4 regions of the Allobosea sp. NPDC055332 genome follow, and region 4 is predicted to be linked to each of the others. Evidence: riboswitches for the same ligand, from Rfam matches in the RefSeq annotation. Region 4 holds a riboswitch; each other region holds the start of a gene.
What was found. Region 4 has a riboswitch for cobalamin ahead of ACWIGM_RS28440 (CbtB domain-containing protein). Riboswitches for the same ligand answer to the same signal wherever they lie in the genome.
Positions count from the first base shown of each region.

Region 1 (5,784 bases), on a different contig from region 4:
GCCTTACCGGCGGGCGACGGCCCGCCAGCCGCAACAAGGGCTTCTATTTCGAGCCGACGGTTTTCGCCGATGTGCCCGACGACGCCCGCATCATGCGCGACGAGCCTTTCGGCCCGTTGGCGCCGATCGCCACCTTCCGCGATTTCGACGATGCGCTCGAACGGGCGAACTCGACCCCTTATGGGCTCGCCGCCTACGGCTTCACGTCCAGCCAGCGTTATGCCGAGGCGCTCAGCGCCGGTCTCAGCGCCGGCATGGTCGGGGTCAACACCTTCATGATCGCCCATGCCGAGGCGCCGTTCGGCGGCATCAATCATTCCGGCATGGGACGCGAAGGCGGCCGGCAGGCGATCCTCGATTATCTCAACGTCAAACTCACGCATTTCATCTCGACGTGAGATGACCTCGATCGGCTGGCCGACAAGGCCCCCAAGCACCCATCGCTCGGTTTGGTGAAATGCGCCAGAAGCGGACATTGGAGGTCTGCCCGAAAGCAGACCTCGCTGAACCGTGTCAACGCCCTGTGCTTGGCACTTTTCCGGCGACTTAGAATGTATCCGTAGCGCGTGTCGTTAAGGTTTAGCCCGCCGGATTTCCCGCGCGGCCTGCACCATGTTGACGAGTGCCGGGCGGACCTCATCCCATTTCCGGGTCTTCAGGCCGCAGTCGGGGTTGATCCAGAGCTGATCGTCTTTCAGCCGTTGGCGCGCGAGCCTCAGGAGCTCGCTCATCTCGGCGACATCCGGCACGCGCGGCGAGTGGATATCGTAGACGCCCGGACCGATCTCGTTCGGGTACTTGTAACCGACGAAGGCGTCGAGCAGCTCCATCTTCGAGCGCGAGGTCTCGATCGAGATGACGTCGGCGTCCATCGCCGCGATCGCGTCGATGATCTGGTTGAACTCCGAATAGCACATATGGGTGTGAACCTGCGTCTCGTCGGCGACGCCGGAGGCGCAGATGCGGAAACTCTCCACCGCCCAGTCGAGATAGTGCTTCCAGTCACCACGACGCAACGGCAGGCCCTCGCGTAGAGCCGCCTCGTCGATCTGGATCATCGCCGCACCGGCCTCTTCCAGATCCAGGACCTCGTCGCGGATCGCCAGCGCGATCTGCTTGGAGGCCTCGCTGCGGGGCAGGTCATCGCGGACGAAGGACCAGTTCAGGATGGTGACCGGCCCGGTCAGCATCGCCTTCATCGGCTTGCTGGTCAGCGACTGGGCATAGCGCCACCACTCGACCGTCATCGGCTTCGGCCGCGAGACGTCGCCGTAGAGGATCGGGGGACGCACGCAGCGCGAGCCGTAGCTCTGCACCCAGCCATGGCGCGTGAAGGCAAAGCCGGCGAGCTGCTCGCCGAAATACTGCACCATGTCGTTGCGCTCGAACTCGCCATGGACGAGCACGTCGAGGCCGATCTCCTCCTGCCAACGCACCGTGCGCGCGGTCTCCTCGCGCAGGAACTGCTCGTATTCGGCGTGGCCGAGCTGACCCTTGTCATGGGCGGCCCGGGCCTTGCGGACCTCCGGCGTCTGCGGGAAGGAGCCGATCGTCGTGGTCGGGAACGCTGGCAGGTTGAAGCGCGTGCGCTGCAGCTTCGCGCGTTTGGCGAATTCGCTCTCGCGGCGCCCGAAGGCCTCGGTGACCGCGGCCATCCGCTCGGCGACCGCCTTGTGGTTGACCTTCGGCGAGGCTTTGCGTGCGGCAGCTGCCGCGGCCGAGGCGGCCAAGGCTTCCTGGACGCTGTCGCGCTCGCCACCGAGCGCGCGACCGAGCGTCGAGAGCTCGCCCATCTTCTGGACGGAGAAAGCGAGCCAGCCCTTTACCTCGGAATTGAGATTGGTCTCGAGCTCCAGGTCGATCGGGCTGTGCAGCAGCGAGCAGGACGGCGCGACCTGAACATGATCGGTGCCGCGCCTGGCGATCACCGGCTCGATCTTCGCGAGAACCTTCTCGAGATCGGCCTTCCAGATATTGCGGCCGTCGACCACGCCGAGCGAGAGCACCAGGCCGCGCGGCGCCTTGGCAAGGACCGCGTCGAGCTGCTCGGGCACACGGACGAGGTCGAGATGCAGGCCGGCGACCGGTAGGGCCACCGCAGTGTCGAGATTGTCGCCGAGCGCGCCGAAATAGGTCGCCAGCATGATCTTCAGCTGCGGCAGGGCGTGCGCGATCGTCGCATAGGTCCGGCGCAGCGCCTCGCGGGCCGGCTCGTCGAGATCCAGAACGAGGCAGGGCTCGTCGATCTGCACCCATTCGGCGCCGTTGGCCGAGAGCCGGCGCAGCGCGTCGATATAGACCGGCAGCAATTCGCCAAGCAGCGAGAGCGGATTAAAGGCCGGATCCTTGGCCTTGCCGAGCTTCAGGAAGGTGACTGGGCCGAGCAGCACCGGGCGGGTCTCATAGCCGAGCGCCTTGGCTTCGCGATATTCCTCGACCGGCTTCAGCGAGGCGAGCTCGAAGCGCTGTCCGGCTGCGAACTCTGGCACCATGTAGTGATAGTTGGTGTCGAACCACTTGGTCATCTCCTGCGCCGGGACGCCGTGATGATGGTCGTGGTCGTGATGAGCGTGGCCACAGGAGGTGTGCGCCTCGACATCGCCCTGCGAGCTGCGGGCCATGGCGAAATAGATGCCGAGCGGCACCGGGCCGCCCTTCCAGCCGTAGATCGCCGGGATCGCCCCGACCATGACGCTGGTGTCGAGCACCTGATCGTAGAAGGAGAAGTCGTTCGACGGGATCACCGTGATCCCTTGCGCCTTCTGGCGTGCCCAGTTGGCGGCGCGCAGGCCGGCCGCGGTTTCAAGCAGAGACTGCTCGTCTGACTTTCCGGCCCAGAAGCTTTCGAGCGCGGTCTTGAGCTCGCGGCGCGGACCGATGCGCGGTGTGCCGAGAGTGGCGACATGTACTGATTGAGACATAGGCTTAACCCCAACAAGTTGGGGGCAAAGGCCAAAGCGGACGCGGGACGAAGACCGGCCGAACGCAAGTCCGGGCGGAGCCGCCAAGCGCACCACCGGGACACCCCGCCCGAGGACGTTCATGGTGTCGGGGCAGGTCTCCTGGCTCACGGGTCGTCGCTTGTGCCCGTCTTCCCAAGGCTGGAGAGCCTCAGTGACATCGGGGGGCAGCAAGCTCGCCGCTGACAGTTGCGGGGGCAGCGCCGGCATCACACCGGCTTCCCTCTTAGCTCCGATGCGGCAAGCCGTGCCGGAGAACCTCGACGCTTGATCATGGCGCGCCAATCGCCAGTCGTCAATAATAAATATAAAGACATCTTTATGTCTCCATGTTCATACCTTTCTCGAACGCTGAGGCCGAGATGTCCTCGCTTTCCACATGCGGTCGAGGAAACCCGCGCGCACGACCAGTTGACAGCGCATGTGCTCATAGCACTAAATCTGGTGGTCGATGGTCTCTCGAATCGCAAGATCGAGAGCTAAGAGGGAAGCCGGTGAGAGACCGGCGCTGCCCCCGCAACTGTCAGCGGTGAGTTCGCGTCCATTCGAGTCACTGAGGCCTTCGGGCTTTGGGAAGACGGACGCGAGCGGTGACCCGTGAGCCAGGAGACCTGCCGCGACCCTAGTTTACGTCCTCGGGCGGGGTGTCCCGGTGGTGCGCTTGGCAGGTCGCGGCCTTGGGTTGCCGCGCGCCTTCTCGACGCAACCGCTCGGCCTTTGCCCTCAACATCTTGGGGTTGATGCCGATGTCTCTGTCTCTCGAAGCGGAACGGCCAACGGCCGCCTTGCCGGTTACCGCTGCGCCGCAAAAATCGGTCGCGAACGAGCCCGGCTATCAGATCATTCGCCGCAATGGCGCGGTGACGCCATTCGATCCGGCGAAGATCGCGGTGGCCCTCACCAAGGCCTTCCTCGCGGTAGAGGGTTCGAGCGCTGCCGCCTCGCGCCGAATCCACGATGTCGTCGCCGAGCTGACCGAGCAGGTCGTTGCCGGGCTGACGCGCCGGGCCGCCTCTGGCCGCACATTCCATATCGAAGACGTGCAGGACCAGGTCGAGCTGGCGCTGATGCGGGGCGAGCACCACAAGGTCGCCCGCGCTTATGTGCTCTATCGCGCCGAGCGGGCGCAGGAGCGGGCGAAGGCGCAGGCCGAAGCAAAGCCTGCAGTTGCCGCGGCTCCCTCCCTGCAGATGAAGCTCGCCGACGGGACCTTCGTTCCGCTCGATGCTGCCCGCCTCGACAAGGTCGTACGCGAGGCCTGCGTCGATCTCGACGGCGTTTCTCCCGAGCCGGTCCTCACCGAGGCGCGCCGCAACCTCTATGACGGTATCTCGCTCGACGAATTGGCGCTGGCGCCGATCCTCGCCGCCCGCACGCTGATCGAGAGCGAGCCTAACTATTCGAAAGTTTCGGCCCGCCTCTTGCTCGACAAGCTCCGGCGTGAGGCGCTGAGCTTCGCCTACGGCCAAGCCGAACAGGCGACGCAAGCCGAGATGGCCGGCCGTTATGGCGAGTATTTCGAGGCCTATCTGAAGGTGGGCATCGAGAACGAACTGATCGACCCCGAGCTCGGCCGCTTCGACATCGCCCGCATCGCCGCGGCGCTGAAGCCGGAGCGCGACCTGCAGTTCGACTATCTCGGCTTCCAGACGCTCTACGACCGCTATTTCCTGCATGTCCGCGGCAACCGCTTCGAGCTGCCGCAGGCCTTCTTCATGCGCGTCGCCATGGGCCTCGCCATCCGCGAGATCGACCGTGAGGGCAGGGCGATCGAGTTCTACGACCTGTTGTCGTCCTTCGACTTCATGGCCTCGACGCCGACCCTGTTCAATTCGGGCACGCTGCGGCCGCAGCTCTCCTCCTGCTTCCTGACCACGGTCGCCGACGATCTCGACGGCATCTTCAAGGCGGTGAAGGACAACGCGCTGCTCGCCAAATATTCCGGTGGTCTCGGCAATGACTGGACGCCGGTGCGCGGTCTCGGCGCCCATATCAAGGGCACCAATGGCGAGAGCCAGGGCGTCGTGCCGTTCCTGAAGGTCGCGAACGACACCGCGATTGCGGTCAACCAGGGCGGCAAGCGCAAGGGTGCGGTCTGCGCCTATCTCGAGACCTGGCATGTCGACATCGAGGAGTTTCTCGACCTCCGAAAGAACACCGGCGACGATCGTCGCCGCACCCATGACATGAACACGGCGAACTGGATTCCCGACCTGTTCATGCAACGCGTCGAGGCCGGCGGTGACTGGACCCTGTTCTCACCTGACGAGGTGCCCGACCTGCACGACCTCTACGGCAAGCCGTTCAAGGACGCCTATGAGGGCTATGAGGCGAAGGCGGCTCGCGGCCAGATCAAGGTCTTCAAGCGGATCAAGGCGCTCGATCTCTGGCGGCGCATGCTGACCATGCTGTTCGAGACCGGCCACCCCTGGATCACCTTCAAGGACGCCTGCAATCTGCGCTCGCCGCAGCAGCATGCCGGCGTGGTGCATTCCTCCAACCTCTGCACCGAGATCACACTCAACACCTCGGCCGACGAGGTCGCGGTCTGCAATCTGGGTTCCGTGAACCTCGCTGCGCACGTTTCGGCGCTGGGACTTGATCAGGCGCGGCTCCAGCGGACCGTGACGACCGCGATGCGGATGCTCGACAATGTCGTCGACATCAATTTCTACACCATCCCCGAAGCGCGCCGTTCGAACCTGCGCCATCGCCCGGTCGGTCTCGGCATCATGGGCTTCCAGGACGCGCTGCAGAGCTTACGCCTGCCGACGGCATCGGAGGAGGCCATCGCCTTCGCCGACAGCTCGATGGAGGCAATCAG
Region 1 is NZ_JBSHMO010000004.1:658,081-663,864, forward strand. Features, by position in the region: gene ACWIGM_RS24690 (NAD-dependent succinate-semialdehyde dehydrogenase) at 1-398, shown strand, start outside; gene metE (5-methyltetrahydropteroyltriglutamate--homocysteine S-methyltransferase) at 573-2,921, opposite strand; cobalamin riboswitch at 3,036-3,238, opposite strand; cobalamin riboswitch at 3,395-3,593, shown strand; gene ACWIGM_RS24700 (ribonucleoside-diphosphate reductase subunit alpha) at 3,707-5,784, shown strand, end outside.
Region 1: linked by a shared signal. The riboswitch ahead of ACWIGM_RS24700 (ribonucleoside-diphosphate reductase subunit alpha) and the one ahead of ACWIGM_RS28440 (CbtB domain-containing protein) in region 4 are both predicted to bind cobalamin.

Region 2 (5,784 bases), on a different contig from region 4:
CCCGTGATTGGCCGGGATCGTCAGGGCGCGCGCAGCCATGTTGGCGTTGCGCGGATCCTGCGACAGCCAGGTCACCGAGGCGACGTGCTTCGGTGACGCCAGCCGCAGCACCAGCTCGTCGGTGCACATGTTGAGCGAGACGATGCGCTGCGGCTTGGCCGGCGCATCGTCCGCATGGGCGGAGCCGCCGAACGTTGTCAGCCAGAGGCCGAGCGCGAGGGCGGCCCGTCGCCTCACAGGTTCACCCTGATCCCGCCGAAGGCGCCGAGGCCCGGCACCAGGAAGCCTGTCGGGTTTTCCCAGCGCCTGTCGAACAGATTGTCGACGCGGCCGAAGACGGTATAGCGCTCGTCGACCTTGTATTCGGCGGCGAGATTGACGATCGCTGCACCTGGCGCGCGCAGCCGCGAGACCGAGAAGTCGCGGTTGCCGTCCATCCAGGAGCTGACATAGATCAGTGTCGCAGACAGGGTGAGTTTCTCCATCGGCATCCAGCTCGCGGTCAGGCTCGCCTTGTGGCGCGGCCGGCGCAGCAGCTCCCAGCGTGAAACCTCGTCCTTCGCCAGCGTGAAGGTGTAGTCGCCGCGAACCTTGAACTGCGGCGTCAATTCGAGCGCGGCGAAGGCCTCGACGCCCTTGGTCGTGGCGCGGCCGACATTGGCGTAGGAATCGCGCGTCAGATTAGTGACGATCAGGTCGTCGATATCGTTGTGGAACCAGGTTGCTCCGAACCGGAAGCGGTTATCGAGCAAGGGCTGCTCGAAGCCGACATCCCAGCCGCGGCTCTTTTCCGGCTTCAGATTGGGATTACCAAAGAAGTTGAAACCCGGCCGGTAGTCGATGAAGAGCTCGGCCAGGGTCGGCGGCTTGAAGCCGGTGCCATAGCTCGCCTTCAGCTTGGTTCCAGTCTGCGGAATGATATAGGCCGGTGCGATGCGGTAGGTGGTATAGCCGCCATAACTGTCGTCATGATCGTGCCGGACGTTCGCCGCCAGGAAGAAGCTGTCGGCGATATTGGCCTGGTATTCCAGGAAGGCGCCCTTGTTGCCATTCGAGGCGGTGAGGCTCGGCGTGTCGAGCCGCTCGCGCTCGTATTGCAGGCCCATGATCAGGCTGTGACCCTTGGCGAGCTCGAGGTCGCCGCGCCAGTCAAACTTCACGCGCTCGCCGAGATTTTCCGCGGGCAGCCCGAGCTGGCCGAAGCCGTTCGGGCTGCGATAGCTGCGATCCTGATTCGAATAGGAGACGCCGAAGCGGTTGATGAAGCGCCCGTCCAGCGGATCCCAGACAGCCTCGCCGCGCGTGAAGGCCTGCGCATAGTTCAAGCGCGAGCGGAAGGGCGTCGGCTGGCCCGGGAAACCCATGTCATAGGTCGAGAGGAATTGCCCGTCGGTGTAGCGGCCGACCCAGTTGAGGCTCAGCGTGTCGCTGAGCGCGACGCCGAGCCGCCCCGAATAGGTATAGGCGTCATAGGTGTTGGGCTTCACCCGAACACCTGGCGGGATCAGCTTCGAGGGCACGGAATCGGTCGAGTCGCTGCGCATATGCGCGACGTTGAAGGCGTAGTTGAAGCGGTCATCGCCACCGCTGAAACCGGCCGACTGGTTGAAGGTGCCGTGCGAGCCGGCCTCGACCGTGGCGGTCACCTTGGGCGGGCCTTCGCCGTGCTTGCTGGTGATCGAGATGACGCCGCCGAGCGCATTGGCGCCGTAGAGCCCGCTCTGCGGGCCGCGCAGCACCTCGATCCGCTCGATATCGTTGGTCAGCATCGACCCGAAATCGAAGGAGCGGTTCGGCGTCGAGGGATCGTTCGCCTCGATGCCGTCGATCAGCACCTTGACATGGTTGGAGTTGGTGCCGCGCATGAAGACCGAGGTCTGTCCGCCCGGCCCGCCGATCTGGACGATGTTGAGGCCGGGCACGGCGGCGAGCGCCTGCGGCAGGGTACGGCGCTGCTGGCGCTCGATCTCCTGGGAGGTGACGACGGTGACGGAGCTGGCGATCTCCCTCGCCGGGGTCGGCACGCCGGTCGGACTGACGACGAGCTCGTCGAGCGCGATCGGCTTTTCGCCCGACTGCGCCAGTGCGGAAAGCGGCGCCAGCAGGATCGAAGTGGTGAGCAGGAAGAGGGCAAGGGGCGAACGCCCGCTCCTGGCGGGCTTTGGCAAACGGAACACGGGAAACCTCGGCGGGTAACGTCAGTGGCACGTCACCGCGAACGAGATGTCCCCACCCGCTCCCGAAACCGGGCGCGCGCGGTTCTACCACCCATCAGCGCACCCCGGCCGATGTGTTCGCGTGTGACCACGGCTGACGGCAGGTCTCCTGGCTCGCGGGTCGCTGCCCTTCGCCGCCTTCCCAGGGCCGAGGTCCCAGTGGCGTATGGCGAAAGGCTCGCCGCTTACAGTTGCGGGGGCAGCCGCAGCATGAGATGGCCAAGCCATCCGCACTGCGTTCCCTTTTGATCCCGTGAGGGAACCGTCGCGTTCACGAGTAGGGCGGAAATGCGGCGGGGTCAATTCGCCCACTGTCTTCGCGGCAGGGCTTATTCGGCCGCCTTGAGTGCGCGTTTCCGCGGGATCTTCCCGGCTGGAGCCGGCGGTTCCGCATAAGGTGCGAGGATCGCCATGATGTCGCGCTCACGCGGCTTGGCCTCCGCCACGAGCGCACGCTCCGCCACAGAGTCGAGATGGTGATGCATCAGTTTCATCACACTCTCGCTGTCGCCGCTCGCGAGCGCCTCGATCAGCAGGCGATGCTCGTTGACGCCGCATTCCGAGGAGTGCGGCCGGCTGTACAGCGACAGGATCAGGCAGCAGCGATAGGCGAGCTCGCTGACATAGCGGATGAGGATCGGGCTCTCCGTCATCTTAGCGAGCAGGATGTGGAATTCGGTCGCGAGCCGGATCGAGATCGCATCGGCACCGCCGCGAGCCGCATCCTCGGCGTCGACATGGGCGCGCAAGGTCGCCAGCTGCGCCTTGCTCAGCCGGCCGGCGAGCTGGCGCACGACGAGTCGCTCGAGCTCGATGCGGATGTCGAAGGTGTCGCGCGCTTCCTGCCAGCTCGGCGTCGCCACCACGGCGGTGCGGTTGCGGCGCAATTCGACCAGCCCTTCGGCGGCGAGCTGGCCGAGCGCATGGCGCGCGAGCGTGCGGCTGACGCCGAAGCGCTCACCCAGCGCGTCTTCCGGCAATGTCGCGCCGGGTTCGAGCGCCCGCTCGATGATGGCGCGACGCAGCGCCCGGCAGATCATTCCGGCCTTGTCCGATGTGCCGCTTCCGGCCTCGTCGCGCGCCATTGCCGATATCCACGATTGAAGACCGTCCCGTCTTAGCGTCTGGGCCGCAGGGTCCGCAATCCGTGAACCGGCGCAATAAAATCCGGGTTGCCTCGTCAGAAGCTGTAGGCCGCTTTCACCTTCACCAGATGCTGGCTGAAATTGGTGATGTCGAGATCTCCCGGCTGGCCCTTGGCCTTGCCGGCGATCTGGACGTTGTAGGCTGCCGAGATGGCGAACTGCTTGGTCGCCTGCCAGAAGATGCCGGGGCCGGCGAAGGTGGCGTAGCCGGCCTCCTTGCCGAAGCCGAGCTCGCTGTGGCGACGCTGATGGCGGACTTCGCCGCTGAGATAGAGCCCGTCGAGCATTTGCCAGGCGAGCGAGCCGCCGACCGTGAAGGTCGAGGAGCGCAGATAGGGGCTCGGGCCCGTCCAGGTCAGGTCGTGCGAGAGATTGAGCGCGGCATAGAGCTTGCCGGGAACCAGCGTCTTGTCGGCGAAGAGGCGGATGCCGGTGTTGTAGGTGGTGAAGTTGCCGGCACCGGTCGGGTCGGTGCGGTTGAAGCTGGGATCGACGACGATGGTGAGGCCGATGCCATGCAGGTCGCGGCCGAGCAGGCGGTATTTCATCTCGACGCCGGCGCCGGCGCTGCGGTTGTCTGCCTTGGTATCGGCGATGGTCGCGTCGGTGAAGCCGCCGAGCAGATAGGGGCCGATCTCGAAACAGGGGAAGAGGCCATAGGAGCCCTGGAGCTGCAGGCCATGCGCGGCCTGGCGGCCGTCGCGAACACCGAAGCCGCCATTATAGGTCAGGCTCGCGCCGAAGGAGCCGACCTCGGCGACGTCCGAGCCAGTGGTGAAGCCGAAGGCGTCGGTCGGGATGCCTTCGTTCTCGGTACAGGCCGAGAGCACCGGCGGCGCGACAGGCGCGCCTTTGCGCGAGGGGAGATCGGCGGCAAAAGCTGGCGAGAGCAGGCTAGAGGCGGCAAGAGCGAAGGCGGCGGGCTTCAGCATGGCTGGCGATCCTGTTGACTGAGCCCACCGTACGCAAATGCGAATGAGTCGCAATAGTAGATGGCCGACCGCAGGATCATATCGTTACATTGTTGCGAATGAGCAACAGCCGACCGGATCAGCCTGCAAAGCGCGGGGCGCGCAGGCGCGCGAAGGCCACGGGCGCAATCTCCGCCAGTTCCGCAATCGGCTTCCAGGCCGCGGCGTGGACCTCCTCTTCCTGGGCGATCAATGGCAGGGCGGGGTCGGCGATGAACAGATATTGCAGGTCGTGATGGATATGCGGCGGTTCGCTCCGGCGCGGATTGCCGGGCACTTCGTGGCTGTCTATGGCGAAGGGCAGGTCGCCGCCGCGATGCCAGGGATGCAGCGCGGGTTCGGCAACGCCGGTCTCCTCCACCGCTTCGCGCAGCGCCGACTCGTGGAAGGCCGCGGCGGGCTCGTAATGGCCGCCGGGCTGGAGCCAGCGGCCGATCACGACATGGTCGATCAGCAGCACCTGCGCATGGTCGGGCGAGAGCACGAAGGCGCTGGTCGTGACATGGCCGGGCATGGTCTCGCGCGCGTCGAGCGGATGGTGTTCGGCGATCTGCCAGCGCAGCAGCGCGAGGCGCTCGCGTGGGCCGACAACCTCGGCGAGATAGCGGGAGACGAGCGAATCGAGGCGCGCAAGGAAGCTCATGTCCCAGCGCATCGCATGCCCGACTGCGGCTGGAAAGCGCGCTGCCCGATCAGCGCAGCTTCAGCCGGTATTCCTCGAAGCCACCATTCTTCACGCTGTCATAGCCGATGAGGACGCGCAGCTCATCGCGTTCCTGGGTGAGCACAGTGAGGGCTTCAGCCTTGGCGTCCTCACGCGGACGCAGCTCGCCAAGCTGGCGGATGGTAGCGGGCTCGGCCGGGTCGAGCAGCAGAATGGCATAGGGTACCTCCTGCTCCTGCGCCGGGCCGACGAGGACGAGCAGGCGGCCATCGGCGAGCGGGGCAAGGTCGCGCACGCCGCGCTGTGCTCCCGCAGGAAAGGCGAGGAGCTGCGGCTTTGCCGTCCCCGGTTCACTCCCGGGCTTGAACAGCTCCGTGAGGCTGCCACCGACGAGGAAGGCGCGGCCGTCGAGCGAGGGCGCGCGCAGCCCGAGCCAGAGCCGGTCGCCGATCACGGCGACGCCTTCGATATTGAGGCCGTTGGTCTTCTCGTCGAGCGGCTTGCCGAGATAGGGCGCGACCTCGCCGGCGGCGGCGAGGAGATCGGCGACGCGCCAGCTCAGCTCCGGGGTGCCGGCCTGGCCGTTACCGGCTGCGATGCGCGCCAGCAGGAAGGAGGAGGGGCGGTACTCGCCGCTATGGCGCGAGCAGCCATGCGAGCCGACGACGTAGAAGACGCGGTCGGCATAGGCGACGCCCTCGCCGTCGAACTCGCCAAAGCCGCCGGGCTTCGGGCAGCCGATCGCCGGCTGGCGCCCGCGCGCTGCAGGCGTCGTGTCACCGATGAGC
Region 2 is NZ_JBSHMO010000004.1:708,717-714,500, forward strand. Features, by position in the region: gene ACWIGM_RS24910 (ABC transporter substrate-binding protein) at 1-237, opposite strand, end outside; gene ACWIGM_RS24915 (TonB-dependent receptor plug domain-containing protein) at 234-2,177, opposite strand; cobalamin riboswitch at 2,299-2,496, opposite strand; gene ACWIGM_RS24920 (GntR family transcriptional regulator) at 2,546-3,301, opposite strand; gene ACWIGM_RS24925 (hypothetical protein) at 3,397-4,293, opposite strand; gene ACWIGM_RS24930 (NUDIX hydrolase) at 4,412-4,975, opposite strand; gene ACWIGM_RS24935 (DUF3616 domain-containing protein) at 5,025-5,784, opposite strand, start outside.
Region 2: linked by a shared signal. The riboswitch ahead of ACWIGM_RS24915 (TonB-dependent receptor plug domain-containing protein) and the one ahead of ACWIGM_RS28440 (CbtB domain-containing protein) in region 4 are both predicted to bind cobalamin.

Region 3 (5,784 bases), on a different contig from region 4:
GCCTGGCCTGCCCCGACGACATATCGCTCGTGGGCATCGACGACCTGCCCTGGGCCGATGCAGTGCAGCCGCGACTCACCGCCATGGTCCAGCCGGTTCGCGCCATGGGCGAGGCAGCCTTCGACATGCTGGCCCAGCGGATCGCCGGGACGCGGCTCGGCCCGGGCAGCACCGTCGTGATGCCAGCGGATCTCATCGTCCGCCGCTCCTGCGGTGCGCCCCAGCCCATCCGGAGCTTCCATGGCGAATGATCTGACGTCGCTCAGTGCCGTAGCCGTGCGTGGGCTGCTGCAGGCCGGCAAGGTGAGCTCGGTCGAGCTCGTCCAGGCGGCGCAGGCGCGCCTCGCCATCGTCGAGCCGCTGGTCAACGCCGTGCCAACGCTCTGCATCGAGCGGGCCCTGGCGCAGGCCACAGAACAGGACACTCAGCGGCGCGCCGGCCAGAGCAGCGTTCTGGGCGGCATCCCGATCGTCGTGAAGGACAACAACGACGTCGGCGGCGTGCGCAACACCGGCGGAACCTCGATCTTCCGCGACCGGATCTCTGAAGCTTCCGACCGCACCGTCGCCTTGATGGAGACCAATGGCGCGGTCGTGCTCGGCAAGTCGAACCTGTCGGAGCTCGGCGGTGCGCAGACCACCAACAGCGTCCACGGCACGACGCGTAACCCTTACGACATCCGCCTCACCTGCGGCGGCTCCTCCGGCGGCGCGGCCGTCGCGCTGGCGACCGGCGAAGCCTGGCTGGCGCATGGCAACGATTATGGCGGCAGCCTGCGTATCCCCGCGGCCTTCTGCAACGTCACGGGTTTGCGCCCCACCCCCGGGCGTATTCCGCGCAAGCGCCTCGCCGATCCGTTCGACACCATCGCCGTCGAAGGACCGATGGCGCGCGACGTCGCCGATCTTGCGCTGTTCTTCGACGCGATGACCGGCTTCGATCCCGGCGACTTCCTGACCAGTCCATCGCACGAGCCGCTCTTCCTCGCCGCCGCGCAGGACCCGAGGCGACCGGCCCGGGTCGCCCTGTCCGCCGATCTCGGCGAGCTACCTATCGCTCCGGCGATCCGGAATGCCCTGGACCGTTTCGCGGTGCTGCTGGAAAAGGCCGGAACCATCGTCCATCGCGGCGCTCCCTCGGTGGCCGGAGCGATGGACGCGTTTCGGGCGCTGCGCGGCGAAGGCTTCTTCGCGACCTGGGAGCCCCTGCTCGATACCCATCGCGAGCAGTTCCCGGCGCCGGTGATGGCCGATCTCGTTCGCGGCCGCGATCAATCCGGAGCGGCGATCGTCGCGGCCAATCGCTATCGCAGCGAACTCTACCGCCGCACCGTCGATCTCCTCGACGAGCACGACTTCCTGGTCTGCCCGGCAACACAGGTCCTGCCCTTCCCGGCGCAAACGCTGTTCCCGACCGAGATCGAAGGCCGGCCGATGCAGGACTATCTCGACTGGATCTCGATCACCGCGATCTGGTCGCTGACCGGGCTTCCGGCGATCGCAATCCCGATCGGCTTCTCGCCGGAAGGCCTGCCGATCGGCATCCAGATTTTGTCGCATGGCCGGCGCGAAGCGGACCTGTTCAGGCTCGCCGCCTGGATCGAGCGCGAGCTCGCACTGCCGACCGCGCCGATCGATCCGCACTGAGCCGAGCGCGACAGTTCACAGGAGATCGATCGGCGCCGAAGATCGCCTCGCCGTGGCGCCGATGACGGCTCCGTCAAGACGGCCAGGGCTTGAACAGGCCACGAGACTACCCAAATCGCTACTCGAAAGGGGCCCTCGCCGCATCGCGCAACGGAGCTTCGCCATGGATACCGAGAAGCTGAAGCAGTTTCGTAAGCAATCGATCGAGAAGGCCCTTCGTGCCGGGCTCCCCGCCTATTTCCTCGACGAATGCGCCGATGACGGGGTGATCCGCGTCAAACCCAATGGCGTCGCGGAGCGGATCGTCGTCCTGCAGGGCCAGGCCCGGATCAGCCCGTTCGAGTGCCGATCCTGCTGAGCTTTGGCTCCGGCCGACCTCGCCGTCGATCGCGGTGAGGCCGGACCATCATCGTCATCCGGAGAGGCCGGTTCGCGACGATCCAGCTGGCTTGCGGGGCGGCTCGCTCCTGGCCTGGCAACCGCCCGAAACACGGCCAGGACCTTGCGATCCCCGACACCGGCGTCACGACGGCGATCACCAGCGGCGCTTGACGGTTCGGCCCGGCCCTATAGGTTGAGCCGCGATCGAGGTTCTCCGGGCTGTCCCCCGGAGCTAAGAGGGAATTCGGTGGGGCGCCCAGCGCCGAAGCCGAGGCTGCCCCCGCAACTGTAAGCGGCGAGCTCTCTGTCCATCGTCCACTGGCGCATCTGGCGCCGGGAAGGCCGGGCGGAACCGGCATCGACCCGCGAGCCAGGAGACCTGCCCCGGTCGTCGAAGACGTCTTTCGGACGGGGTGTTCCGGAGCTGTGTGTCGATGGCGGCCTTGGCCTCCATCCATCCACGCCCCTGCGCAGCTCCTCGTTCGTCATCTCGGGGAGCGATGAAATCCATGTTCATGCAGATTGCCGCCCGCGCCATCGCGGAGACCTTGACGGCTGAGCGCAGCCAGTCCTATCAGAAATGCAACATTGTAACAATCAAGGTTGCTTCTGTGCCGACCCCGCACCAGTTCGCTCGCCGTCTCCGCCTGCCGATCGCCGGGCTCCTCGGCTTCCTCGCCGCGGGCGCGGCCTGCGCCGCACCGACGCAATACCCGCTGACCCTTGAGAATTGCCGCGAAAGCGTGACCTTTACCGCTCCGCCCAAGCGCGTCGTCGCGATCGGCCAGACCCAGACCGAGATCCTCTACGCACTCGGCCTCGGCGACCGTGTCGTCGGCACGGCGGTGTGGTTCTCGCCGGTCGCAAAACCCTATGAAGCGGTCAACGCCAAGGTGAAGCGCCTCGCGGACAATGATCCGAGCTTCGAGGCGGTGCTGGCGCAGGAACCCGACCTCGTCACCGCGATGTTCGAATGGCATGTCGGGCCGAACGGCATCGTCGGCAAGCGCGCCCAGTTCGCGGGGGTGAAGGTACCGACCTATGTCTCGCCGACCGATTGCATCGGCAAGGACAATTCCGGCGCGGGCGACGGCGTGCGCACCCAGATGTTCACGATGGAGCTGGTCTATCGCAACATCCGCGAATTCGGGCAGATCTTCGACGTCGCCGAGCGGGCCGAGACGCTCGTCGCCGAGCTGAAAGCGCGCGAGGACAAGGCGGTCGCGGCCGTCGCCAGCCTCAAGGCCAGGGACGTGCCGGTCGTGGTCTGGTTCTCCAGCCGCGACATCAAGGGCGACGGTTTCATGGCCGGTAAGAACGGCGTGCCGGCCTATATCCTGTCGAAGCTCGGCGCCCGCAACATCATCAGCACCAATGAGGAATGGCCGCTGGTCGGCTGGGAGAGCATCGCCGGCGCCAACCCGGCGGTGATCGTCACGGTGAAGATGGATCGCCGCCGCTTCCCGGCCGACGATATCGAGAAGAAGCTCGATTTCCTGAAGACCGATCCCGTCGCCAGCAAGCTCGATGCGGTGAAGAACAACCGGATCGTGATCCTCGATGTCGGTGCGACCCGCGCCGGGCTCGACACGGTCGACGGCATCGAGACGCTCGCCAAGGCGATCTCCGGCTTCGGCCTTTCCCCTTGAGCCACGCCGCCCACGGCCCGAACTGGCCGGCGCGGATCGCGATCGCGCTGGCCTCGCTCGTCGCGCTCACCATCTCGGTGGCGCTGGCGGTGACGATCGGCGAGATGCGCATTCCTCTGGGCACCGCGCTGCGGGCGCTCGGCAACGGGCTGTTCAAGCTCGATTTTCCGGTGAGCGCGATCCAGCAGGGCGTGATCTTCGATTATCGCCTGAGCCGGGCGCTGATGGCCGGGCTCTGCGGCGGCGCGCTCGCGCTCTCGGGCGCGATCCTGCAGGCGCTGCTGCGCAACCCGCTGGCAGAGCCCTATGTTCTCGGCATCTCCGCTGGCGCCTCGACCGGCGCCGTCGCGGTGCTGATCCTCGGCGTCGGCATTGGCGGCACCGCGCTGACGCTCTCGGCCGGCGCCTTCATCGGCTCCTGCGCCGCGCTTGCCGTGGTCGCCCTGCTGGCGACGGGTGCGGGCGGGGCGAGCGATCGTGTCATTCTTGCCGGCGTCGCCACCTCGCAGCTCTTCAATGCGGCGACGGCGACGATCGTCACGACGATGGCCAGCGCCGAACAGGCACGCGGCGTGATGTTCTGGCTGCTCGGGAATTTCGGCGGCGTGCGCTGGCCGGATCTGTGGATCGCGGCGCCGGTCGCCTTCATCGGCTTCGGCATCTGCATGCTGCACGCCAAGGCACTCGACGCCTTCGCCTTCGGCGTCGATGCCGCCGCCTCACTCGGCGTCGCGGTGACGCGGGTCAAGGTCGTGCTCTTCGCGACAACCGCCGTGATGACCGCAGTGATGGTCTCGATTGTCGGCACGGTCGGCTTCGTCGGTTTGATCATCCCCCATGCCGCCCGTTTCCTGGTCGGCTCCGGCCATGCCCGTCTGCTGCCGGCCTGCCTCGTTGTCGGCGCGATCTTCATGATCCTCGCCGACATCCTGTCGCGCGTGCTGATCCCGCAGCAGATCCTGCCGATCGGCGTGGTGACGGCGCTGTTCGGGGCGCCGGTCTTTGCGCTCATCCTCTATCGGGCAAGGCGGCCGGCATGACGCTCGCCACGCGTGAGGTGCGCTGGGGCGCAGCCGGCCGGATGATCGTCGACGGGGTGACGCTGCAGGCGGCACCCGGCCGGGTGCTCGGCCTGATCGGGCCGAACGGCTCGGGCAAGTCGAGCCTGCTGCGATTGCTCTGCCGCCTGCGCAATGTCGCGAGCGGCGTCGTCACCCTCGACGAGCGCAATATCGCTGCCGTGCCGCGCCGCGAGCTCGCCCGGCGCCTGGCCTTCGTCGAGCAGCAGGCGACGACAGAGATCCAGCTCTCCGTCTGCGACGTCGTCCGTCTCGGCCGCACACCGCATCGCGCCGCGCTCGCCTCCTGGAGCGACGCCGACGAGGCGGCCGTGAACGAGGCGCTCGCAAGGGTCGGGCTCAGCGAGCGGCACGACCAGTTCTGGCACACGCTCTCAGGCGGCGAGCGCCAGCGGGTCCATATCGCCCGCGCGCTGGCGCAGGAACCGAGCGAGCTCATCCTGGACGAGCCGACCAACCATCTCGACATCCAGCACCAGCTCTCGATCCTGAGCCTGGTCCGCCGCCTCGGCATCACCTGCATCATGGCGCTGCACGACCTCAACCTCGCGGCGATGTTCTGCGACGAGATCGCGCTGCTGCACGAAGGGCGGCTGCAGGCGGCCGGGGCACCGGACGAGGTGCTGACCGCCGAGGCGATCCAGCGCATTTTTGGCGTCGCAGTCTCGATTCGTCAGGGCGCGTCGGGACGCCGGCACATCGAATATCTGATCGAACCGGAACGGAGGCAGTCATGAAGCCGGCCGAGGCACAGACCCAGGTTTCCGATTACTGGACCCGGCGCGCGCCGGCTTTCGACGGCGTCGCTTCGCATGTCGCCCAAGCTTCGCTCTGGCGCGACGTCCTCGCAACCGCCTTCGAAGCCGAGGAGGCGAAGGACGTCGTCGATCTCGGTACCGGTACCGGCGCCTGTGCGTTGATCGCCGCATCGCTGGGACATCGCGTGCGGGCCTGCGACGGCTCGGCCGGGATGCTTATCGTTGCTCGGCAGGCCGCCGCGGCCTCCGGACTCGACGTCGCCTTCGAAC
Region 3 is NZ_JBSHMO010000003.1:46,990-52,773, reverse strand. Features, by position in the region: gene ACWIGM_RS16605 (LacI family DNA-binding transcriptional regulator) at 1-251, shown strand, start outside; gene ACWIGM_RS16600 (amidase) at 241-1,647, shown strand; gene ACWIGM_RS16595 (hypothetical protein) at 1,811-2,005, shown strand; cobalamin riboswitch at 2,219-2,429, shown strand; gene ACWIGM_RS16590 (ABC transporter substrate-binding protein) at 2,538-3,677, shown strand; gene ACWIGM_RS16585 (FecCD family ABC transporter permease) at 3,674-4,717, shown strand; gene ACWIGM_RS16580 (ABC transporter ATP-binding protein) at 4,714-5,493, shown strand; gene ACWIGM_RS16575 (class I SAM-dependent methyltransferase) at 5,490-5,784, shown strand, end outside.
Region 3: linked by a shared signal. The riboswitch ahead of ACWIGM_RS16590 (ABC transporter substrate-binding protein) and the one ahead of ACWIGM_RS28440 (CbtB domain-containing protein) in region 4 are both predicted to bind cobalamin.

Region 4 (5,784 bases):
CTATCAACGCGGCGAGCTCGGCCGCAACGCTTGCGTCCTTCAAGCTGGTCAGAGCGAGCGGGAGTGGGCTGAGGTCGCACTCGGCGAGAGCTGACGCGATAGCCTCGACCATCGCCGTGTCTCCGGCAGCGACGCCGGAGCGGTAGACGAGGATGGGAACGAGCGAGGTGTCGGCCGGCAGGGCGGAGAGTGCTTCCCGCCAAGGCAGGGGCGCGGCGTTTGGGCCGAGGGCGAAGAGCGTTGGGAGTGCAACTGGCGCAAGGTCGCGCCGGCCCTCATCCCCCTGCCGGGACCTTCTCCCCCGGAGGGAGAAGGAGGCTGACGCAGCCGCCTCGCCTTTCGTTGGCTGATCCTTCTCCTCTCGGGGGAAAAGGTGGCCCAGCGCAGCCGGGTCGGATGAGGGCAGCGCGGCGAGATAGCCGTCGACCCGCGCCAGCAACCGCCGCATGTTCTCGGCACCACCACCGGCATGGAAATGGCCGAGCAGGTCTGCAGCGAACTCCGATGGCACTGTGCCATATCCGGCGAGCCGCTCGTCCGCCCGGTCATCGCCCGGCAAGACCGCCAGAGCGACGCCATGCTGCCGGCAGGCGGCGGCGATCTGCTCCACGCCGTAACGGAGATAGTCGAGCCCGCCGAGGCAGCGCAGCAGCACGAAGCGCGAGCTGGCGAGGGTCTTCTCGATCAGCAGGTCGATCGAGAGCGGGTGCTTGAAGCGCCGGAGCGGCACGAGGCGCAAGGTCAGCCCGCTATCGGGCGCGGCCGCCGCCAGTGCCGAGAGGTCGCTGTCGCTGAAGGAGAGGACGACGAGGTCTCCCGGCGGCAAAGCGAGGTCGACGGCGTCTTCGCCGTCGTCGAGCCTCACTTCGCTGGTCGGGAGAAGATGCATCGCATCAGCCGGCGAGCGCCGCTTCCACGGCGGCGCGGTCGAAGCCCTTGAGGCCGATCACCACGAGCCGGCCGTCGCGCGGCTCATTGGCGCCCCAGGCCCGGTCGTAGTGGTGGCCAACGCGCCGGCCGACGCCCTGCACCACGAGCCGCATCGGCTTGCCGGGAATGCCGGCAAAACCCTTGAGGCGCAGCACGCCCTCGGCCTCGGCCGCCTTGGCGACACGGGCGACGAGTTCCTCCGGCGAGCCGGCCTGCGGCAGCGGCAGCGCGACGCTGTCGAAATCGTCGTGGTCGTGATCCTCGCCCTCGCCGTGATGCGAGGGACGCGCCGCCAGATCGGCTTCGGCTGCGGCTCCCAGCCCGATGATCAGCGCCGGCTCGACCTTGCCATGGGCGGTCTCGACCACCTTGATCGCCTTGGGCAGGTGCTGGGCGATCTCGGCCTTGACGCGCTCGCGCCCTTCGGCGTCGACGAGGTCGCTCTTGTTGAGCAGGATCAAGTCGGCGCAGAGGATCTGGTCCTCGAACACCTCCTCCAGCGGGTTGTCGTGATCGACCGCCTGGTCCTGCGCGGCCTGCGCCTTCAGCGCCTCGGGATCGTCGGCGAACTGGCCCTCGGCCACCGCCGGCCCGTCGACCACGGCGATGACGCCGTCGACGGTGACGCGCGAGCGGATCGCCGGCCAGTTGAAGGCCTTGACCAGCGGCTTCGGCAGAGCGAGGCCGGAGGTCTCGATCAGGATGTGCTGCGGCGGGTTTTCCCGGTTCAGCAGCTTTTCCAGCGCCGGCACGAAGTCGTCGGCGACGGTGCAGCAGATGCAACCGTTCGGCAGTTCGACGATGTCGTCCTGCGTGCAGCCTTCGATGCCGCAGCCGGCGATGAAGGAGCCGTCGAAGCCGAGATCGCCGAACTCGTTGACGAGAACGGCGAGGCGCTTGCCGCCGGCGTTCTCGAGCAGATGCCGGACGAGGGTGGTTTTGCCGGCGCCGAGGAAGCCGGTGATGATCGTGCACGGCACCTTGCCGAGCGTCGTGGTCTGGGGAGCGTTCATTCGTTTGATCCTTGTGTGCGCGGCAGGGGAGGCACGCGCGCGACCACGCCCTTGCGGAACGGAGCGGGTCTTTCTTTCCAGGGAACGATGCCGTTAGCGCTGGCGGCGAATTTCTCCGCCCCGCTGACGATCTCGTCGAGATGAAGACCGGCGTCGAGATCGCCGATCAGATAGGTCCACTTGCCCTCGGCCGCGAGCGCGATCGTGCAGGGCCGCTTGCAGACGGAGAGGCATTCGACCGGGATGACGGCGATGCCGCTGCCGGCCATGCGCTCGGAGAGCGCTGCCGCAAGGCCGATGCCGGGTTGGTCATAGCCTTCCGGCAGATCCTCGCGCTGGCGCCGGCAGACGGTGCAGACATGGATGGTGCAGCCCGGTTCCTGCCGGACTTGCGTCGCGAAAGCGAGATCGCCTTCGAGCATCAAAACGCCTCCTTGGGCTGGCGCGGCCGTGGTCGGCCGCGCGAGGCGTCAGGCGACCGCGGTGGCGGTGCTGCGGCGCGTGGCCCAAGGCCAGAGCACGCCGACGGCAAAGCCGGTGACGAGCCAGAGCGCGGCCTGGATGGCGAGCGAGAGCGCGGCGAAATGCGCGGCGATCTCGGCCGGCACCTTGCTCTCCGGCGCGGCCGGATGCGGCGCACCGATCAGATGCGGCAGCAGTAGCGCCAGTACGGCGAGCGCCCGCGCCCAGGAGGCTTCGACCCGCAGGAAGACGAAGAGCGCGCCGGCGGTGACCACCGCCGTGAGCAGCCACCAGAGCTGGCGGTGCTGCAGTTCGGCCGCGGCGGAGCCCGGCAATTCGGGCGCCAGCCCCATCGCCGGGGCGAGCCCGAAGGCGAGGAAGCCGCAGACGGCCCAGGCCAAGGCCCGGCGCTGGTCGATATGTTCGTTCGCGGCGATCATCCCGGCAAGAAGCAGGGCGGCGAAGCCGATCGCAGTACCGATCGTCACCAGGCTGGTTAAGGCGGTGCGCTGCAGGCCGTCCTGCGGCTTCCATTCATGCTCGCCGGTGTGCTCGGCCCCGGCTTTCGGGTCGTTATGCGCGAGCTGGATGCGGGCCTCGCCCGAGAACGCGGCCTGCACCGGCCCGCTCGGCGCACGCAAAGCCGCCTCATAGGTCTCGGCCTTGAGGATCAGCGGGGTGGTGGTGACGTGCTGGAGCGCCGAGATCAGCAGCCCAGCCAGAAGCCCGGCCAGAATGCTGACCGTGAGAACACGCGTGACCATGTGCTTCCCCTCAATGACAGGGAAAAGCGAGGCCGTGACGGGTGTCGTGCGCCGCGTTGTGGACAGTGGACGAGGCAGCGAAGCCGACGGTGTAGATCAGCACGAAGCCGAGGATCAGCGCGGCAGCGACGGCTTTCGCCCGCTCCGAAACGCTGGCCTGGCTGGTGACGGTAGCCGTATTCATCTGGTTCTCCTTGGCCACCCCACCGGCAGCCTGCTGGACGACATCGAAAGACGGCAGGTCTCCTGGCTCACGGCTTGGTGTCCTGCTCCGCCTTCCCGGGAAACCCAGTGGCCGATGGCGCAGGACGCGCCGCTTACAGTTGCGGGGGCAGCCGCGGTCCTTCACCGCGTTCCCTTTTCACCTCGTTGTCGAGGCACCGTCATCGACGATCATTAGCCACAGGCGCGGTGCTGTGCAATGCACGATGATCCTTGAAAGCGAATGGTAGACATGACCCTCCCTCCGCTCACCCTCGTCCTTGGCGGCGCCCGTTCCGGCAAGAGCCGTCATGCCGAGGCGCTGATCGAGGCTCTGCCGGCGCCCTGGACCTATATCGCCACCGCCCAGGCCTATGACGACGAGATGCGCGCCCGCATCGCCGAGCATCGCGCCAGGCGCTCGCGCGACTGGCTGACGGTCGATGCGCCGGTCGCGCTGCCCGAGGCGATCCGCAATGCGCGTGTCGGGCAACCCATCCTGGTTGACTGTCTGACGCTCTGGCTGACCAATCTGCTGCTGGCCGAGCGCGACATCGCGATCGCGACCGGCGAGCTCGTGGCGGCTTGCCGCGAGGCGAGTGCGCCGGTGGTACTGGTCTCCAACGAGGTCGGCCTCGGCATCGTGCCGGACAATGCGCTCGCCCGGCGCTTTCGCGACGAGGCCGGCCGCCTGCATCAGCGGCTTGCGGCGCAGGCCGGGCGCGTGGTCTTCATGGTCGCCGGATTGCCGATGCAGGTGAAGTGACGCGATGACGAACGAGGCCGAGGACGCCGCCCGCCACAAGGCGAAGATGGAAAAGCGCAAGGCGGTGCAGGACGCCAAGGTCGCCGGCAAGGCGCTGGAAAAGGGCCTGCTGATCGTCAACACCGGCCCGGGCAAGGGCAAGTCGACCGCCGCCTTCGGCCTGATCCTGCGCGCGCTCGGCCATGGCTGGCGCATCGGCGTCGTACAGTTCATCAAGGGCGCGTGGTCGACCGGCGAGCGCAAGGCGCTGGACGCCTTCGGCGACCAGGTCTCCTGGCATTCCATGGGCGAGGGCTTCACCTGGGAGACGCAGGACAAGGCCCGCGACATCGCCGCCGCGACGCGAGCGTTCGAGAAAGCCAGGGAGTTGATGGCGGATGAGAGCATCCGGCTCCTGGTGCTGGACGAGCTCAACATCGCCCTGCGCTACGATTACCTGCCGCTGGCCGAGGTGGTGGCGGTGCTGCAGGCCCGCCGACCCGACCTCCACATCGTCGTCACTGGCCGCAACGCCAAGCCGGAGCTGATCGAGGCCGCCGATCTGGTCACCGAGATGACGCTGGTGAAGCATCATTTCGCCGCCGGCGTGAAGGCGCAGGAGGGGATCGAGTTCTAGAGGGCGAGCGCAGCCGCGCTTCCAATTCCTGCCAGCCCCCAGAGCAGCAGGCAGGCGCGCCGGTAGAGGGCGAGCGCCCGTCGGATATCTGCGGCGGTTGCTTCCGCCCGGCCATCGCCCATCCAGCCATCCTCGACCCTGACCGCACCGTAGATGCGTGGGCCGGCCAATCGCAGGCCGAGGGCACCCGCCATCGCCGCTTCCGGCCAGCCGGCATTGGGCGAGCGGTGGCGTCCGGCATCACGGCGAACCGCGCGCCAGGCCGCGCCGGCATCGGCCTGCCGGTCGAGCGCCGCGGCGGCAGTCAGTAGCAAGGCGGTCAGCCGCGAAGCCGGCAGATTGACGAGATCGTCGAGCCGCGCCGCCGCCCAGCCGAAGGCGAGGTATCGCGGCGATTTGTGGCCGATCATCGAATCGGCGGTGTTGATCGCCTTGTAGAGCGCCCCGCCCGGCAGGCCGCCGAGGCCGAGCCAGAAGGCCGGCGCGACGATGCCGTCGGAAAAATTCTCGGAGAGGCTCTCGATCGCGGCGCGGGCGACGCCGGCTTTGTCGAGGCTCTCCGGATCACGACCAACGATCATCGCGACCGCCTCGCGCCCGCCGGTGAGGCCGCCTTGCTCCAGTCCCTCAGCGACGCGGGCGACATGCTCGTGCAGGCTGCGCTGGGCGAGCAGAGACGAGGCCAGGAATGCCAGTGGCAGCAGGGCGAACGGTGCAGCGAGGCGACAGAGCGCGACCAGCCCAAGCGAAACTGCGAGCGTCACCCCAAGCAGAATCAGGAGCGCAGCGACGCCGGCCATTCGCCGCATCGCGAAGCTCATGGCTTCGCGGTTGAGGCTGCGGTCCAGCCAGCCGATCAGCGCGCCGATCCAGGTGACGGGATGGCCGATCCATGCGAACAGGCGCGCCGGATAGCCGATCGCCGCCTCGATCAGGAGGGCGGCGAGGAGGAGCGGCAGGCTTGCGGAGAGCGACATGGCGGCTGGGGAGACGAAGGAAGCGATCTGGCATGGCGGCGATCTCGCCACGGCC
Region 4 is NZ_JBSHMO010000005.1:609,465-615,248, forward strand. Features, by position in the region: gene cobN (cobaltochelatase subunit CobN) at 1-889, opposite strand, end outside; gene cobW (cobalamin biosynthesis protein CobW) at 894-1,943, opposite strand; gene ACWIGM_RS28430 (DUF1636 family protein) at 1,940-2,365, opposite strand; gene ACWIGM_RS28435 (CbtA family protein) at 2,414-3,169, opposite strand; gene ACWIGM_RS28440 (CbtB domain-containing protein) at 3,180-3,353, opposite strand; cobalamin riboswitch at 3,389-3,568, opposite strand; gene cobU (bifunctional adenosylcobinamide kinase/adenosylcobinamide-phosphate guanylyltransferase) at 3,624-4,136, shown strand; gene cobO (cob(I)yrinic acid a,c-diamide adenosyltransferase) at 4,141-4,752, shown strand; gene cbiB (adenosylcobinamide-phosphate synthase CbiB) at 4,749-5,729, opposite strand; gene cobD (threonine-phosphate decarboxylase CobD) at 5,728-5,784, shown strand, end outside.